Regions from separate parts of the Candidatus Contubernalis alkaliaceticus genome, predicted to be linked through region 1. Evidence: a T-box and tRNA genes for the amino acid it is inferred to sense, from the RefSeq annotation. Region 1 holds a T-box; the other holds one or more tRNA genes.

Region 1 (6,020 bases):
ACAAAGAAAAAAACAATATAGAACAGGTAGAGAAACAAAAATATCTTCTCAAAGAGTTGTCATCACAAGTATCAAAACAAATGCTAAAGGTATATCCTGTCGAGTAATAATCCATTAGCTGGATTAACTGCTCATATATAGCAGAGCCGTCAGTGGTGCTGCAGGTCTTTACCAGCGGAAAGATCTATGTGGGGAAAGAGTGAGTAAGTGTGAACATATTAGAGATAATTTTCATAATTCTTTTAATTGTATGTGGCTTGATAGGAATTCTCCTGGTCACTTCTACCATAAATCATAACTACCAACTGCGAAAAGAAGCCAAAAAATATCCGCCACCAGGGAAGCTAGTCAAAGTAAAGAATCACAAAACTCATATCTATGTAGACGGTCACGGGGATAATACATTGATCTTCATGTCTGGTCATGGGACCACCAATCCAACTATAGATTTTAAACCTTTATGGATGAGAATGGTGGATGAATATCGAATTGCTGTAGTAGAAAAGGCGGGTTATGGTTGGAGTGAAACGTCATCAAGCCCAAGAGATATTGATACCATGCTTAAAGAAACCAGGCAAGCTCTGGAATTTGCCGGAGAAAAAGAGCCATATGTACTGGTTCCTCACTCAATGTCGGGTTTAGAAGCAATATACTGGGCACAGAAATATCCCTATGAGGTAAAAGCAATCATTGGGCTTGATCCAACGGTTCCTGATTTTGTTGACCAATCTCTACAAATGCCTCACAAAACTCAATTATATTTCATGTATTTAGTATCAAGAATGGGTTTATCCCGATTCATGCCTGAGTCTGAAGTAGAAAAGACTTTCCCCCTAATGAAATCTAAAGACCTGACCAACGAAGATTAAGAACAGTACATGGCAATACTTTATAAAAGTGCCTATTCCAAAAACATGTTAAGCGAAATTGACTTTTTGTTGGACAATGCAAAAAAAGTACAAGCCAATAAAATTCCAATTCATACGCCTATATACTTTTTTATCTCTGACGGTAAAGAAGTTCCAGGGACTAATTGGAGAGAATTGCTGTCTAACTATGTGCTGAAGATTGATGTGGGAAAATACAAATACCTTGACTGTGGTCATTATCTTCATCATAAAAAAGCGGATACTATAGTTGATGAGATAAAGGCCTTTATCAGACAAATTAAAATGTGATTGTTAACATTTAATTCTGAGAACAGGGAGAACTAAACAATGCAGAAAACAAAGAAGATTCTTCAATACATTATTATCTTCATTACCACCCTGTCGGTTATATTAATAGGAACAGGCCTTCTTTATATATCTTATGAAAAACACCAGGTTCGCAGGGCCTTTGCCATCGATACCGTCAACGGTATTGAAACTCTGGAGCCAGTCGTCCTGGGTGAGGTTGAACAGTGGATATCTATTCGAGGAACTAATACCCAAAATCCTGTGCTTCTTTTCCTCCACGGTGGACCTGGAGGTTCTGCCCTGCCTAATTTGCGGCATTTTCACCGGGAGTTGGAGGAGCATTTCACACTGGTCAACTGGGATCAGAGAGGTGCCGGCAAATCATATTCTGTCCGTATCCCTGAAGATTCTTTTACTATTGACCAGTTCGTCTCAGACACACACCAGCTGACCCTGCTTTTAATTGAACGTTTCGAAACAGACAAAATATATCTCATGGGCCACTCCTGGGGCACTATTATCGGGATGAAAGCAGTTTACCAGCGTCCTGAACTATACCATGCCTATTTTGGCACTGCCCAGGTAGTCAATCCTGCAAAGGGGGAAGCCATATCCTACCACTACACTTTGGAGTCAGCTTACGCTGACAATAATAACAAGGCTGTAGAAGAGCTGAGGGCAGCCGGTGCTGCTCCTTATGAATTTGACGATACATTTTGGGACAAACTACTGGTTCAACGTAAATGGCTCTCATATTACGGCGGTAATGTACACAATAATAAGAATCTGTTTTCGGACTCATTAAACCTCTTTGCTCCGGAATACAGCATCATAGATTTCTTTAACCTTAAGCGGGGCAATCAGTCCTCGGTATACTATCTATGGGATGAACTGTTAACGGTAAACCTCATGGAACAGGTCACTGAGGTGGAGATTCCTGTCTACTTTATTACAGGCAGGCACGATTATATCGCACCCTTTGAACTAGTGGAAGAATACTACCATCATTTAAAAGCCCCTTCCAAGGAACTCATATGGTTTGAAAATTCAGCCCACAGCCCTATCTTTGAAGAAATTGAACTTTTTCAGCAAATTCTCGTCCAAAAAATTCGCCATGAACCTGAAAATTGACTATTCTAAAAAAAGAATAAATTAAAAAAAACAACAAAAAAAGTTACTGGAAGGTACAATTATAAAAAAATCAGATAAATGTTGACATTATAACTTAGCAATACTATACTAAAGAAATCAATAATGTTTAAAAACGATGAAGAGGAAGAGTAAGAAGAGGATTTCTTTTACAGAGAGCCCCGGCCTGCTGAAATGGGGTAAAGAGTATTCTTTTGAACATGGCCTCTGAGTTGCACTTCGAACCCTTTTTACGGGCGTAGGCTGTGCCGGTCTCTCTCGCACCCGTTATAGTGCTAGAGTATAAACACATTGTTTATGTGTCGTACTCGAAGAGGTCAATGCCGTGAGGTATTGGTAAAATGGGGTGGTAACACGGGAATCTGCTCTCGTCCCTTAGATTTTTCTAAGAGACGAGAGTTTTTTATTGTTCAAAAATATATTTGAGAGGTGAATAGTATGAATATATTAATCGGTGGAGCCTGGCCTTATGCAAATGGTTCCCTTCATCTGGGACACATCGCCGCACTGCTTCCGGGAGACATTCTGGCCAGGTATTACCGTCTAACTGGCAAAAACATATTGTATGTGTCCGGAAGTGACTGCCACGGCACTCCTATAGCCATACGGGCCAGGCAGGAAAAGGTATCCCCAAAAGAAATCGCAGACCGCTACCATGAAGAATTTGTTGAATGCTTTCAAAAGCTGGGATTTTCTTATGATTTATATACCCGCACCGACCAGGAATATCATCACCGGCTGGTTCAACAACTGTTTTTAACCCTGCTTGAAAAGGGCTTAATTTACCCCAAAACAATAAAGCAGACTTATTGTATAACCTGTGAGCAGTTTTTACCCGATCGATTTGTGGAAGGCATATGCCCATACTGCTTCAACCAAGCCCGGGGAGACCAGTGTGATAACTGCTCCGCAATCCTGGACCCCATAGATTTGAAAGATAAGAAATGCAGCCTGTGCGGGAGTTCACCATCGGTTAGAGATACGGAGCACTTTTATTTGGCTTTGTCAAAATTTCAACGGGACCTGGAAGAATATCTGAACAGTCATGATGACTGGAGAGAGAATGCCCTCCAGCTGACAAAGCGGTACCTGAGGGAAGGGTTACAGGACCGTGCAGTGACTAGAGACTTAACCTGGGGGATTGATGTGCCCCTGAAGGGCTTTGAAGGAAAGAAAATTTATGTGTGGATTGAAGCAGTATGGGGCTATTTTACTGCAGCCAGGAGATGGTGTGAACTCAAGGGCGTCCCTTGGGAAACGTACTGGAGGGGAGATGTGACCGCCTTTTATGTACATGGTAAAGACAATATTCCTTTTCACACGTTAATATTACCTGCCTTACTCAAGGGGTATGATGATCTGCATGTTCCTGACCAGATAATTTCTAGTGAATATCTGACTATTGAAGGAAGAAAATTATCAACCAGCAGTAATTGGGCAGTCTGGGTCCCATATATCTTACAGAATTATCATCCTGACTCGATTCGTTACTACCTTACTATAAACGGGCCAGAAAAACGCGATTCTGATTTTTCATGGCGGGAGTTTATTTACAGCCATAACGGGGAATTGTTAGGGGCATTTGGAAACCTGGTCAACAGGAGCCTGGTCTTTATTCATAAATCTTTTGAAGGAAAGGTTCCTGAAGGAACTGTCAATAAAGAAATACACAGCCAGATTGATGTACTGTACAGACAGACAGGAAACAAAATTGAATCGGGGGAGTTCAAGGGTGCGTTAGAGCAGATCTTTCAATTCATAAGGAAATCAAATAAATATTTTGATGAGCGCCAGCCGTGGGTTACAATAAAGCAGAATCCATCAGATTGTGCGGACACTATTTACACCTGCGTTCAGATTATTGCCAATTTATCTAATCTGCTGTCTCCCTTCATCCCTTTTAGCTCCAAAAAGATAAGGGAGTTTCTGAGTATCCCTGAAAATACCTGGCAGTATACGGCAGTTTCTCCACTGCAGCCGGTCAATCAGGTGGAAATACTTTTTCAACGGATAAATAAGAAAAGAATTGAAGAAGAGGTTAATAAACTAAAGGGCAGTACTGTCTAATGGGGCTCAAGCAAAAAACTGTGGGTATTAATTGTTTAGACGAAGGGAATGATGTATAATAATTTCAATGATATACATCGAATATAATTTCCTGCAGCCAATCACGTAAACACGGGGCCAATGGGAAAGGTGGTAAAATGAAATGTGAAGGATTTTGATAACTTTTTTTTTGGTTGTCAGTAGCGTAAACTAAGATACGTTAAAATTAAAGATAGGAGCTATATCAAATGATAGTAGTTGCAATCATTGGCTTTGTCTGTTTGGTGTATTCAATTTTTGCTTTTCAACAGAAAGGTCCATTATTAACAACAATGTATTTTTTAGTAAATCCAGAAGAACGGAAGAAAATGAAAACAAAGACTGAATATCTATTTGTTGCAACAGTTTATTTAGGTATAGCTATTATGTTCTTTTCAATATTGATCGGGGAATTATTCAATTTATCATGGATGCCGAAGGTGACGATTATATTTGCAATCTTTTTGGTTATCTACGTGATTGTGGCATCCATATGGAGCGAAATGGCTAAAAAGAAATAATCCCATAAACAAGAATATCCTCATGCATTCCACTATTTTCCACGCTTTCTGAAACCATTTTAATAGCAGTAACAAACCCAAGCGATTACCAATAATTAGGGGGGACGCTTGTTTTCTTTTGTTTACGAATATCTGAGCTCTTGCAGCAAATGCCGGATTCTGAAGCGGTGAATGCCGGGAAACTGTTTGACTTTTAGGAGAAGAAAAAGCGCGACGGGTTCAAGGAAAAAAATACTGAATTACCATTGACAACTTCTGACGGTATCTTTATAATAATGGTATAGACAGAAGTTGTCAATGGTAAGAGATAAGGAGTTACAAATGAATAATATAAATTTTAAACATATTGATACTGAAAATGAAAAAGTGAAGCGAATCATCAAAGCCGGATTTGAGGTGTATAGCAGAAATGAGATTGATAAAGCCTCAACCAATATGATTGTTAAACGAGCGGGTATATCTAGAGGACTTTTATATCATTATTTTAAGGATAAACAAGAGGTATTTGATTTTTTGGTCTACTATTCAATTAAAGTAATTATTCACGATATAAAAAACAGTATTGATTGGAATGATGGCGATATAATCAATAGGGAACGGGAAATTTCATTATCAATATTGCACGCCACGAAGGAGTATCCATACATCTTTGAATTCTATCAAAAACATTTATTAAAGCTTTCCAACGCGACAATAACAAAATATGCGGATGATATCAGTCAAGATATCAGCAAAAAGCTGTATAATCAGGGAATCGATAAAAATATGATCAAAGATGATGTAGATATTGATAAGATGATAGCAATTATTCGATATACAGTAATCGGACTTTTAACTGACCGATTTCGGGATACCCAAAGTAGTACTTTGGACACAGATCAGGATATTGAACATCATCTCAATGAATACTTTCAGTTTTTTAGAGATTTATTCTATAAGTGATATGAGGAGGTTAGTAGATGAGAGTACTAATACTTACAATTGGAACAAGAGGTGATATTGAACCTTATGTTGGGTTAGCTCAAGCACTAATTAAGGATAGTATTCCTGTAACTCTTGTCACAAACGACATACATAAAAAACGTGT
Region 2 (6,020 bases), 1.4 Mb from region 1:
CTGATGATTTACATGAGGCATTTGATTTCCGTACAGACTACCAGATTATAAAAACAAAACAAATGAAAAAAATTTTTAAAGCGACAAAAAAATAAAAACATTACTCACTTTTTTGAATACAAAAAAAGCTTGATAATCCTTGTAAATCAGGGATCATCAAGCTTTTTGCTTGTAACAACTGTCAAAGACGAGATAGTATTTTTCCTTTGTCAAGGAATAAGAAACGCCCGTTAGTGGGCGTTTCTTTTAACTTTCTTTTTAACTTTGGTTTATCTCTTACTTTAGGGTATAAGGCACCACCTCTAAGCGTTAGCGTAGGGGGGCTTTTTTATCAACTGGAGTAGTGTCTCCAACTGATCCCGATGTTTCAGCTTACTGAGACCAGTTCACTCACTTAGTCAACCACCAGTACAAACAACCAAAATGGCGGCTCATACTATTTTTTTAAGAGTCCTACTTAATTTCTACACTGCCGCCGGCTTCTTCAAGTTTAGCCTTAAGCTGCTCAGCTTCTTCTTTACCAACTTTTTCCTTCACAGGTTTGGGGGCTTCATCCACCAGAGCCTTAGCTTCCTTTAAACCCAGTGCAGTAATTTCCCGAACCACTTTAATCACTTGAATTTTCTTTTCTCCGGGACCGGTGAGAATTACATCAAACTCCGTCTGTTCCTCTGCTGCTTCTGCTACCGCTGCAGGGGCTGCAGCCGCCGCTGCGGGAGCTGCTGCGGACACGCCAAATTCCTCTTCAAAAGTCTTCACCAATTCCGATAACTCTAATACGGTCATTCCTTTAATAATTTCCATTACTTCTGCTATTTTAGACATTTTTTAACCTCCTGATATGTTTTAAATTTTTCAGGATGAATTATTATTCTTCAACCTGTTTAAAATGATAATCTTAAAAAAATCTTTTCAGCTCTAACCTTAAGCCTCCTGCTCTTTCTGTTCACTAATAGCCTTAAGGGCATAAACGGTTTTAAGCAGTAAACCCTGCATGGCATATGCTATACCATAAACCGGAGCCTGCATACCACCCACTACCATGCCCAGCAGCACTTCCCTGGAGGGAAGGTCCGCCAGCGCCTTAATTTGTAATATGTCAATGATTTTTCCATCCAGCAGCCCACCTTTAATTCCCAGCTTGTCATTCTCTTTGGCAAAAACTGATAAAATCTTAGCAGGAGCTACCGGATCCTCTTGACTATAAGCAATGGCCGTAGGACCCTGCAAAAATTCACTTAAATCCTCATATCCAGCTTCCTTGGCTGCAATCCGGGTAAGTGTGTTTTTTACTACAGAATACTCAATCCCCTCCTGGCTCAACTTGTTCCGTAAATCATTTATCTGAGAAACATTCAGGCCCCGGTAGTCGGTTAAAATAACCGCTTGGGATTGGGCGATCTTGTTTTTAATCTCTTCTACTACCTTTTTCTTCTTTTCCTGGACAACCATTTGTTTCACCTCCTCCAGGTCAAAAATAATAAAACCCCCGCAGACATACGGAGGTACAAATTTCTAATAAGAAATTTACCGACCTCGGCAGGATTGGATTAAGCCCGATAGGACACCTGCTGTCTACAGCCTAAATCAAAAATGAAATTAAATATATTCAAATGTCTGCGAATCCTACCTTACTTTCCCCAACAGGGCTGCCTTTTGAGGGCTCACCTTAACCCCCGGCCCCATGGTGGAAGAAACAGTAATACCTTTTAGGTACTGTCCTTTGGCTCCAGAGGGTTTTACACGGATTAACGTATCAATCAATGTATAAAAGTTTTCCAAAAGCTTCTCCGTTTCAAAGGATGCTTTACCAATGGGAACATGAATCAATCCTGCTTTTTCCGTGCGATATTCTACCTTACCTGCCTTAAAGTCGTTGACTGCTTTGCCAACATCAAAGGTAACGGTACCGGTCTTGGGATTGGGCATCATACCCTTAGGCCCTAAAATCCTACCTAGTTTTCCCACCAAAGCCATGGTATCAGGCGTGGCAATAGCAATATCAAAACCCAACCAACCCTCTCCCTGAATTTTGGCTACCATATCCTCGGCACCCACAAAATCTGCTCCAGCCTCTTCAGCTTCCTTGATTTTATCTCCTTTGGCAAAAACCAAAACCTTTACTTCTTTACCTGTACCATTGGGAAGAACCACCGCACCTCTGACCTGCTGATCAGCATGCTTAGGGTTAACACCCAGCTTCACAGCAATCTCAACAGTCTCATCAAATTTAGCGGTAGCCAATTTTTTCACCATTTCCAGAGCTTCTTCTGGTTCATATTGCATATCTCTGTCCACCATCTTTTTGGCTTCCAGGTATCTTTTGTTTGATGCCATTTTAAAAAACCTCCCTGTGGTACCAGCGAGCCATTGGCTCTCCCACTTATTAATTATTATTTTTACTTTTCAACGATGATTCCCATACTCCTGGCAGTACCTTCGATAATTTTCATAGCAGCTTCGATATCGTTGGCGTTTAAATCCACCATCTTAGTCTCCGCAATCTCCTTAATAGCAGAGCGGGGAAGGGTAGCTACCTTTACCTTGTTGGGTTCACCAGAAGCCTTTTCCAGTCCGGCTGCTTTTTTCAATAGAACGGCTGCCGGAGGAGTTTTAGTGATAAATGTAAAGGAACGATCCTCAAAAACAGAGATTTCCACCGGTATAATCAAGCCTACCTGGGCTGAGGTCCTCTCGTTAAATTCCTTACAAAATGCCATGATATTCACCCCATGCTGTCCCAATGCAGGGCCTACAGGAGGAGCCGGAGTTGCTTTACCGGCGGGAATTTGTAGTTTAATTAATCCAATAATCTTTCTGGCCATTATTCTTTCCATCCACCTCCTTACATTTTCTCTACTTGATCATAGTTCAGTTCCACAGGCGTCTCTCGGCCAAACATAGAAACCAGAACTTTGAGCTTCTGTTTATCATTATATACTTCCTTTACTACCGCAATAAAATTAGCAAAAGGACCCTCAATCACCCTGATCTGTTCCCCGGCATCAAAGCGGGCTCTGCTTCTGGGCTCAACTTCGCCCATCTGCTTTAATATTTGCTGCACTTCAGCTGCCGCCAAAGGTACGGGCTTGGATCCCGGGCCTACAAAACCAGTTACCCCTGGAGTATTACGCACCACATACCATGAATCGTCTTCCATAATCATCTCTACCAGTACATAACCAGGGAAAACCTTTCTCATGATAGATTTGCGCTTTCCGTCTTTAATTTCAATTTCTTTTTCCATGGGCACCAGAACTCTAAATATCTTGTTCTGCATTTCCATGGAATCCACCCGTTTTTCCAGGTTTGTCATTACCTTATTTTCATAACCGGCGTATGTATGTACTACATACCATTGTTTTTCAATTTCCATAATTACAGTTCCTAAAATACCTTTCCCTCCTTGATCATTGGATTACCAACCTCAACAATGCATTAAAACCGGTATCCAAAAACCAAAAAAATACTCCAACAGAAGCTATTGCAATGAAAACGATTACGGTAAAAACCGTAAGCTCCTTGCGGGTTGGCCAATGAACTTTCTTCATTTCAACCTTGACATCTTTAAAGTGCTTGTTTATCTTTTGAATGCCCTTTACTTCTTTTTTGGTTTTAGCTGGAGCACCCATAACTTCACATCCTTTAATCTGACTTTAGCTGAACAAGCTCTATCGGGTCTCCCGGTGCAAGGTATGCTTGTCACAGAAACGACAGTATTTATTCATTTCCATTCTGTCAGGATTAGACCTCTTATTCTTCATACTGTTATAATTTCTCTGTTTACATTCCGTACAAGCCAAAATTATTTTTACTCGCATTTTGCACACCCCCAGGATTATAGCTAAATTAGACTTTATCTTTGGTATTTATTAAACTTAAAGTTCGTCACTCTATCAAATCTACCACAATTTATAGGGAATGTCAACATTTTGGCCTTCAATCTTTACCGGGCAAAACACTGATAATACTGGCTTTTTGGTAAGTTGGTTTAGCAATGTGAGGTGTAATTACTTAGTATGTTAATTATTGTAAATTTTATACTGTATTGATGTAATTATTTTACTAAATTTTTCAAGCCAGGATAAATTGAGATTAGATATGGACAAAAAGAAATCAAAATAAAAAAACTACCCTACAAAAAGAAAAAGCCTGATAGTAACGTTACCAAGCCTTTATATGTGGTAGCGGCGCAGGGACTTGAACCCCGGACACTACGGGTATGAACCGTATGCTCTGACCACCTGAGCTACGCCGCCATATTGGAGCTCACGACCGGACTTGAACCGGTGACCTTATCCTTACCAAGGATACGCTCCACCTCCTGAGCTACGTGAGCTTAAATTTTTTGGTTGCGGGGGCAGGATTTGAACCTGCGACCTCCGGGTTATGAGCCCGACGAGCTGCCTGACTGCTCCACCCCGCGTTGTTAAAATTGTATTATAGCCAGGACATATCCTGGAGCGGGTGATGGGAATCGAACCCACGCGACTGGCTTGGGAAGCCAGGGCTCTGCCATTGAGCTACACCCGCAAAAATGTCATTATGGTGGAGAGAGGAGGATTCGAACCTCCGAAGGCGCTGCCAACAGATTTACAGTCTGCCCCCTTTGGCCAACTTGGGTATCTCTCCATATTTTAAACTGTTCTATTAAAGTTAATCTTCCTTGGAGCCGACGATGGGACTCGAACCCGCAACCTGCTGATTACAAGTCAGCTGCTCTTCCATTGAGCTACGTCGGCCAATCGCAACATTTTAAATTATACAAGGTATCAAATGAAAAGTCAAGTCCTCTTTTAACTTTCTCGAATTTCCAAATATTTTTCAAGTTTTCTTTTGACTCTCTGCAGTGCGTTGTCTATAGATTTCACATGCCTTCTCAGTTCTACAGCAATCTCCTGATATGATTTACCCTCCAGGTAAAGCATCAAAACCTTCCATTCCAGGTCGCTCAGGATCTCCCCCATCTTAAACTCGATATCATCGTATTCTTCCCTGTTAATCATCAGCTCTTCCGGGTCAGTGATTTTTGCCCCGGACAAAATATCCAGAAGAGTTCTATCTGAATCCTCGTCATAAATAGGCTTGTTCAAGGATACATATGAATTAAGAGGTATGTGTTTTTGCCGGGTAGCCGTCTTAATAGCCGTGATTATCTGCCGGGTAATGCAAAGCTCTGCAAAAGCCCGGAAAGACGACAGCTTGTCCCCTTTAAAATCGCGAATTGCTTTGTATAGCCCAATCATTCCTTCTTGTATAATATCTTCCCGATCAGCGCCAATTAAAAAGTATGACCTTGCTTTAGCTTTGACAAAATTCTTGTACTTGTTAATCAAGTATTCTAAAGCGACCGAACTTCCTTCCTTTGCCTCCTCGGCAATTTCCTCGTCGGTCTTGTAATCATACTCCAAAACCACCTCACGGATATCTTGTTGGGCATTTGACATAGCCTCGCCTCCATTTTTTTTGGGGATATGGCAGTTACAAAATAATTATAACTTAATCCCTTGTTAATCGTCAAGGTCTTAAATTCACTTACCTCGACGCCACTGTTCCAGTTTCTCTTTAACCTCTTTTTTAAGAAGCTTATCCAGAGGATTTCTAGTTGACAAAAAAATGTTTTCAGTATAGTTTATGCTGATATCCTGCTTAACTAAATCCAAAAAGCTCTTTAACTCCGAAGGCGTAATCCTGTTGGCCCCTCGACTAAAGATGGTCTGCTGTTCTGTCTGGTCTGAAGTAGCTACCCATATATTTATATTAGAGCTCCCTTTAAAATTATGCGTAATTCTTTCAATAACATTGTCCGCTCTTTCACCTTCTCGGGTATATATAACCTCTATAATATCCACCATCTCCCGGCTCTCTGTTCCGCCAGGTACCAGGTGAGCATCAAAAACTACTGTGAGTTTGTCCCACATATCATTGAATTGAGAAAGATTATAAATCAACCTGTATCGGGCAAAATCCATATCCTCCACAGCCAGTTCACGCAGCTCTTGCCAGGAATTGATAATATT

What was found. A T-box is a leader RNA that pairs with one kind of tRNA and senses whether it is charged. The one in region 1 lies ahead of metG (methionine--tRNA ligase), so its partner is inferred to be a tRNA-Met.
Region 2: it has a tRNA-Met gene. The T-box ahead of metG (methionine--tRNA ligase) is inferred to sense a tRNA for this amino acid. The anticodon was not compared.

What each region holds. Positions count from the first base shown of each region.
Region 1 covers NZ_CP054699.1:1,668,175-1,674,194, reverse strand. Annotated here, with positions in the region: gene HUE98_RS08250 (zinc metalloprotease) at 1-107, shown strand, start outside; gene HUE98_RS08245 (alpha/beta fold hydrolase) at 210-869, shown strand; gene HUE98_RS08240 (hypothetical protein) at 879-1,178, shown strand; gene HUE98_RS08235 (alpha/beta fold hydrolase) at 1,218-2,309, shown strand; T-box leader at 2,437-2,706, shown strand; gene metG (methionine--tRNA ligase) at 2,766-4,394, shown strand; gene HUE98_RS08225 (hypothetical protein) at 4,622-4,933, shown strand; gene HUE98_RS08220 (TetR/AcrR family transcriptional regulator) at 5,231-5,875, shown strand; gene HUE98_RS08215 (glycosyltransferase) at 5,893-6,020, shown strand, end outside.
Region 2 covers NZ_CP054699.1:3,077,874-3,083,893, forward strand. Annotated here, with positions in the region: gene HUE98_RS15230 (IS1634 family transposase) at 1-95, shown strand, start outside; gene rplL (50S ribosomal protein L7/L12) at 454-825, opposite strand; gene rplJ (50S ribosomal protein L10) at 925-1,452, opposite strand; ribosomal protein L10 leader region at 1,471-1,599, opposite strand; gene rplA (50S ribosomal protein L1) at 1,627-2,337, opposite strand; gene rplK (50S ribosomal protein L11) at 2,400-2,825, opposite strand; gene nusG (transcription termination/antitermination protein NusG) at 2,846-3,370, opposite strand; gene secE (preprotein translocase subunit SecE) at 3,411-3,632, opposite strand; gene rpmG (50S ribosomal protein L33) at 3,672-3,821, opposite strand; tRNA gene HUE98_RS15270 (tRNA-Met) at 4,183-4,259, opposite strand; tRNA gene HUE98_RS15275 (tRNA-Thr) at 4,264-4,339, opposite strand; tRNA gene HUE98_RS15280 (tRNA-Met) at 4,350-4,426, opposite strand; tRNA gene HUE98_RS15285 (tRNA-Gly) at 4,460-4,533, opposite strand; tRNA gene HUE98_RS15290 (tRNA-Tyr) at 4,547-4,632, opposite strand; tRNA gene HUE98_RS15295 (tRNA-Thr) at 4,668-4,742, opposite strand; gene sigH (RNA polymerase sporulation sigma factor SigH) at 4,797-5,447, opposite strand; gene HUE98_RS15305 (NYN domain-containing protein) at 5,532-6,020, opposite strand, start outside.